2 regions of the Serratia sp. CoH_134_PS_4 genome follow, and region 2 is predicted to be linked to the other one. Evidence: predicted binding sites of a transcription regulator. Region 2 holds the regulator's gene; the other holds the start of a gene.
What was found. Region 2 encodes PhoB, which activates phosphate uptake and scavenging genes when phosphate is short. Its sites were predicted from a motif close to CTGTCATAAAACTGNCNNAT; they were not measured.
Positions count from the first base shown of each region.

Region 1 (3,436 bases), on a different contig from region 2:
CAGTGAAACAATAATGCCGCCCAGCAACAATAGGGTAATCAGCGCTGCCAGTTTTACCAGCGCGCTGAAGATAACGTCACCATTTTTACTCGGTGCTTTAATGGTCGGCTTGTACTCAGCCATAGATCACTCTCTATTTTAACCCTGGCAGGCCCAACATGGGTTAGACCCTGAAAACTGAGTGGGGCGCGCTGAAACACGCGCCCCTGCGTTGTTAGTACAGCGCTTTACCTGAACTGTCTTTTACGTTGGATTTCCATGCTGCACGCACCTGCTCGATAACTTCTTTCGGCAGAGTGGCGTAATCCAGGTCATTAGCCTGTTTGGCACCCGTTTTGTATGCCCAGTCAAAGAACTTCAGGACTTCAGTGCCCTGAGCTGGGTTTTTCTGCTCTTTGTGCACCAGAATGAAGGTGGTGGACGTGATTGGCCACACATTGTCGCCTTTCTGGTCAGTCAGATCCTGAGCGAAGGTTTTGCTCCAATCCACGCCTTTGGCGGCAGCGCTGAAGCTCTCTTCTGTTGGGCTAACGGCTTTGCCGTCGGCAGAAATCAGCTTGGTGTAAGCCAGGTTATTTTGCTTGGCGTAAGCGTATTCAACGTAACCGATAGAGCCTGGCAGACGTTGTACGAAGGCTGCGATGCCGTCGTTACCCTTGCCGCCCAGACCGGTTGGCCAGTTAACGGTAGAGCCTGCACCGATTTTCTCTTTCCACTGTGCGTTGGCTTTTGACAGGTAGCTGGTGAACACGAACGAAGTGCCTGAACCGTCAGCGCGGCGGACAACGGCAATGTTCTGATCCGGCAGCTTAACGCCTGGGTTCAGTTTGGTGATCGCCGGGTCGTTCCATTTCTTCACGTTACCCAGGTAGATATCGCCCAGGGTTTTGCCGTCCAGAATCAGTTCGCCGGATTTGATACCCGGGATATTCACCGCCAGTACGACGCCACCGATCACGGTAGGGAACTGGAACAGGCCATCAGCAGCCAGTTTTTCGTCAGTCAAAGGTGCATCAGAAGCACCAAAGTCAACGGTGTTGGCAACGATTTGCTTCACGCCGCCAGAAGAGCCGATGCCCTGATAGTTAACTTTGTTGCCGGTTTCTTTCTGATAAGAATCTGCCCACTTGGCATATACCGGAGCGGGGAATGTCGCACCTGCACCGGTCAGGCTAGCAGCAGCGAACGCGGACACGGCGGTCAGGGAGAAAGTCGCTGCCACAATACTGGCGACGGTGGTACGCATCAGTTTCATAATCCCTCCTAATGGGATATTTAAAAATCGACTTCGAGTCGTTTTCATCAGAGTAAGTATTGCTGCAGGAGGGAAAATAGGACAGTTTGGTGACAGTAAAATGTACGAAATATGACAGTTATATTACAACGCAAAAAGAAACACAGTAATCAAATAAAAATCATGCAGTTAAAGAGAAAAACACGCAATAATTAATCAATAAAAAAACACATTACATCTCATCTATCCGCTTGAATATGACAACTTTTATCCCGGCTGTCGCATCATTGTCATATTTGATTAGGCCATGAAAAAAGCCGGCGCAGCGGCCGGCTTCCAGAGTCTAACAAAGAGGGATTACTCTACTGTGACAGACTTCGCCAGGTTACGCGGCTGGTCAACGTCGGTGCCTTTGATCAGCGCAACGTGGTAAGAGAGCAACTGCAACGGCACGGTGTAGAAGATAGGAGCCACGATCTCTTCAACATGCGGCAACGGGATGATGGTCATGCCTTCGCTGCTGACGAAACCGGCGTCCTGATCGGCAAACACGTACAGCTGGCCGCCGCGCGCGCGCACTTCTTCAATGTTGGACTTCAGCTTTTCCAGCAGTTCGTTGTTTGGCGCAACCACGATCACTGGCATATCGGCGTCGATCAACGCCAGCGGGCCGTGTTTCAATTCACCGGCGGCATAGGCTTCCGCGTGAATATAGGAGATCTCTTTCAGCTTCAGCGCCCCTTCCATCGCGATCGGGTACTGATCGCCACGGCCCAGGAACAATGCGTGATGCTTGTCGGAGAAACCTTCCGCCAGCGCCTCGATGCTCTTATCCATCGACAGCATCTGTTCGATACGTGCCGGCAACGCCTGCAGGCCATGCACAATGTCATGCTCAACGCTTTCTGCCATGCCTTTCAGACGGCCCAAACGCGCCACCAGCATCAGCAATACCGCAAGCTGGGTGGTGAAGGCTTTGGTCGAAGCAACGCCGATCTCTGTACCGGCTTTGGTCATCAGCGCCAAATCGGACTCACGCACCAGTGAAGAACCGGCCACGTTGCACACCGCCAGCGACCCCAGATACCCCAGTTCTTTCGACAGGCGCAGCGCCGCCAGCGTATCGGCGGTTTCACCGGACTGCGACAGCGTAATGATCAGGCTATCTGGACGCACGGCAGACTTGCGGTAACGGAATTCGGATGCAATTTCGACGTCGCAAGGGACGCCAGCCAGGGATTCGAACCAATAACGCGCAACCATCCCGGAGTGGTAAGACGTCCCACAGGCGATAATTTGCACGTGCTGAACCTTCGACAGCAGTTCGTCGGCACGCAGGCCCAGCTCGCTCAGGTTGATTTGGCCATGGCTGAAACGCCCTTCAAGGGTATTCTTCAACGCCAGCGGCTGTTCATAGATCTCTTTTTGCATGTAATGGCGGTAAGCGCCTTTATCACCCGCATCGTACTGCACCTGGGATTCAATCTCAGGACGCTCAACGGCGTTGCCCTGCTTATCGAAAATGCTCACGCAGCGGCGGGTCATTTCTACCACGTCACCTTCCTCAAGGAAGATAAAACGGCGGGTAACCGGCAACAGTGCCAACTGATCGGATGCCAGGAAGTTTTCACCCACGCCACGACCGATAACCAACGGGCTTCCGGAACGTGCGGCCACCAGCACGCTTGGGTCACGGCTGTCCATCACCACGGTACCATAAGCGCCGCGCAGCTGAGGGATCACACGCTGAACGACTTCCAGCAAAGTGCCACCCTGGCGCTGCTCCCAATGCACCAGGTGAGCAATAACCTCGGTGTCGGTCTCGGAGCTGAAGTGATAACCGCGTTCGATCAGCAGTTCACGCAGCGGTTCGTGGTTTTCGATAATGCCGTTATGCACTACCGTAATGTAATCAGAAACATGCGGGTGCGCGTTAGCTTCGGTAGGTTCACCGTGCGTTGCCCAGCGGGTGTGAGCAATACCGGTGCCCCCATGCAATTCATGTTGTTCTGCGGCTTCGGCCAGTTTATTCACTTTGCCTACGCGGCGTAAGCGGTTGACGTTCCCTTCCGCATCCACCACAGCCAAACCCGCTGAGTCGTAGCCACGGTATTCAAGGCGGCGTAACCCTTCCAACAGAATCTCTGCAATATCACGTTGCGCTACTGCGCCTACAATTCCACACATCAGTTGTATTCCTAA
Region 1 covers NZ_JBXWKI010000007.1:258,202-261,637, forward strand. Annotated here, with positions in the region: gene pstC (phosphate ABC transporter permease PstC) at 1-123, opposite strand, end outside; gene pstS (phosphate ABC transporter substrate-binding protein PstS) at 215-1,255, opposite strand; gene glmS (glutamine--fructose-6-phosphate transaminase (isomerizing)) at 1,592-3,421, opposite strand.
Region 1: pstS (phosphate ABC transporter substrate-binding protein PstS) is a predicted target of PhoB. The motif match lies at 1,332-1,351, and genes of this name have one in related genera.

Region 2 (3,436 bases):
TCTCGTGGGCGTAAGAACGGGATGGCGCACAGCACGGCGCCCGGTTGGCCGTCGCGTTGGTTCAGGACCACGATTTGCTGTTCGGTTTCAGCCTGCGCGTTGGCGATCACCGTCGTATTCAGGCAGGAAAGCAATTCACGCGACTCATTTAAGGTCGCCACGGAATCGTGGTTACCTCCCAGCACCACTAATTGGCAGCCGGTATGTTGCAGCTCTACCACGAAGCGGTTGTACAGTTCGCGGGCATAGCTGGGTGGCGAACCGGTATCGAACAGGTCCCCGGCGACGATCAGTGCATCCACCTGATGTTGCTCGATTTGGTCTATCAGCCAGCGCAGAAAAGCCTGGTGCTCGGCGGCACGGCTTTTGGTGAAAAAGTACTGGCCAAGATGCCAGTCAGAGGTGTGGATCAGGCGCATGACACTCCCGGGGCGATAAGCTAATGGCGGTGATTATAAAGGGCACCGCGGCGGCTGTCGTGACGGAATCATTATGACAACTGAATGATTTTTCTTTGACGTTGGAAATAATCGCTATGCTTACTGCCTATAACAGGGTGTTCTTTTCATAAAAGTGTCATAAAACTGACGCATAATGGCGCCCGCAGATAGCTAACACATTGGCAGGATTGACGATGGCAAGACGCATATTGGTGGTGGAAGATGAAGCGCCGATCCGTGAGATGGTGTGCTTTGTGTTGGAACAGAATGGTTACCAACCGTTGGAAGCCGAGGATTATGACAGTGCCGTGACACGCCTGTCTGAACCGTTCCCTGATTTAGTGTTGCTCGACTGGATGTTACCCGGGGGATCCGGCATTCAGTTTATCAAGCATATGAAGCGTGAAGCGCTAACCCGCGATATTCCGGTGATGATGCTGACAGCGCGTGGTGAAGAAGAAGACCGGGTTCGTGGTCTGGAAGTCGGTGCGGATGATTACATCACCAAACCGTTCTCGCCGAAGGAACTGGTGGCACGTATCAAGGCGGTAATGCGCCGTATTTCACCCATGGCAGTGGAAGAAGTGATTGAAATGCAAGGGCTGAGCCTGGACCCTTCCTCACACCGCGTGATGGCTAACGAGCAAGCGCTGGATATGGGGCCGACCGAGTTCAAGCTGTTGCACTTCTTTATGACCCACCCTGAGCGAGTTTATAGCCGCGAACAGTTGCTTAATCACGTCTGGGGCACTAACGTTTATGTGGAAGACCGCACCGTTGACGTGCATATCCGCCGACTCCGTAAGGCGTTAGAGACCACTGGTCATGACAAAATGGTTCAAACCGTTCGGGGCACAGGCTACCGATTCTCAACGCGCTACTGATCGCGCCGCGCTGGAGAATATGCCGTGTTAGAACGTCTATCCTGGAAGAGGCTGGCCCTGGAGCTGGCCCTTTTCTGCCTACCTGCCTTATTACTGGGGCTGATTTTCGGTTATCTGCCCTGGTTGCTGCTTGCCTCCGTGCTGGCTGCGCTGGTGTGGAACTTCTACAACCAACTTAAACTTTCTCACTGGCTGTGGGTTGACCGCAGCATGACACCGCCACCCGGGCGCTGGAGCTGGGAACCGCTGTTTTACGGCTTATACCAGATGCAACAGCGAAACCGTCGCCGACGTCGTGAGCTGGCGTTATTGATCAAACGTTTCCGCAGCGGCGCAGAGTCACTGCCTGATGCGGTGGTGATGACGACCGTTGAAGGTAACATCTTCTGGTGTAACGGGTTGGCGCAGCATCTGCTGGGTTTCCGTTGGCCTGAAGATAACGGCCAACACATCCTGAACCTGCTGCGTTATCCGGAATTCAGCCACTATCTGCAACAGCAGGAGTTCTCTCGACCGTTAACGCTGCAGTTGAACAATGAGCATTACGTTGAGTTTCGCGTGATGCCGTATTCAGAAGGGCAACTGTTGATGGTTGCGCGTGACGTTACACAAATGCGTCAGCTTGAAGGCGCCCGGCGCAACTTCTTTGCCAACGTCAGTCATGAGTTGCGTACTCCGCTGACGGTATTGCAGGGCTACCTGGAAATGATGAGCGACGAAGAGCTGGATGGTTCACTGCGGGGCAAGGCGTTGGGCACCATGCAGGAACAGACTCGCCGCATGGATGGTCTGGTCAAGCAGCTGCTGACACTGTCGCGTATTGAAGCCGCGCCAAATGTAGAAATGAACGAGCGGGTCGATATTCCGTTGATGCTGCGAGTGCTGCAACGCGAAGCGCAGTCATTGAGCGGCGGGAACCATGAGATTACTTTCCGGGTGAACGAACAGCTTAAGGTTTTTGGCAACGACGACCAGTTGCGCAGTGCGGTATCCAACCTGGTGTATAACGCTGTGAATCACACGCCAAAGGGCACCAATATTGAGGTGAGCTGGCAACAAACGCCAAGCGGCGCGCAGTTCCAGGTCAGTGATAACGGGCCGGGCATCGCTGCAGAGCATATTCCACGTCTGACCGAACGTTTTTACCGCGTTGATAAGGCGCGTTCACGCCAGACTGGCGGCAGTGGGTTGGGGTTGGCGATCGTTAAGCATGCATTAAGTCATCATGACGCACGTCTGGAGATCCTCAGCGAACAGGGCATGGGTACCCGATTCATTTTTACCTTGCCTAACCGGTTGATTGTTCCCGCAGCTTTATCAGAGAATGCGGTGAAAAATTAACGCGCGAGAGGCTCAATGATCCGAATTACCCGAGGGCTACTGCTTTGCCTGGTGCTGTTGGCGAGTCGTGGCGCGCTGGCGCAGCCGGACGGCATGCTGTCCGGTAATTTGTCGAGCGTCGGTTCCGATACGCTGGCAAATCTCATGGCGCTGTGGGCGCAAGATTTCAGTCAGCATTATCCCAACGTTAATTTGCAGATCCAGGCCGCGGGGTCCTCTACTGCCCCCACCGCATTGGCGGCAGGGGCGGCGCAGCTTGGGCCGATGAGCCGACCGATGAAAGCGGCAGAGGTTTCGGCGTTCGAACACCGCTACGGTTATGCGCCGTTGGCGGTACCGGTCGCTGTCGATGCGCTGGTCGTGTTGGTCCATCAGGACAACCCTCTGCGTGGGCTTAACCTGCAGCAGCTTGACCGAATTTTTTCCGCCACTCTGCGCTGTGGTGAAAGCCAACCGTTGACGCGCTGGGGGGAACTGGGGCTGACCGGTGATTGGCAGCAGCGAGCCTTGCAACGTTTTGGGCGTAATTCTGCCTCCGGTACTTACGGCTATTTCAAGCTGCGTGCGCTGTGCGGCGGCGACTTTATGCCGCGCGTCAATGAATTGCCCGGTTCTGCCTCGGTGGTGCAGGCCGTTGCCGGTTCACTCAATAGCATTGGTTACGCCAGCATCGGTTTTCGTGCCAGTGGTGTGCGGCTACTGCCGTTGGCTGAGTCTGGTGAAAACTATATCACTCCCAATGATGCCAATGTACGCAATGGCAGCTACCCG
Region 2 covers NZ_JBXWKI010000004.1:253,823-257,258, reverse strand. Annotated here, with positions in the region: gene sbcD (exonuclease subunit SbcD) at 1-419, opposite strand, end outside; gene phoB (phosphate response regulator transcription factor PhoB) at 635-1,324, shown strand; gene phoR (phosphate regulon sensor histidine kinase PhoR) at 1,349-2,665, shown strand; gene AC2FCQ_RS09525 (PstS family phosphate ABC transporter substrate-binding protein) at 2,681-3,436, shown strand, end outside.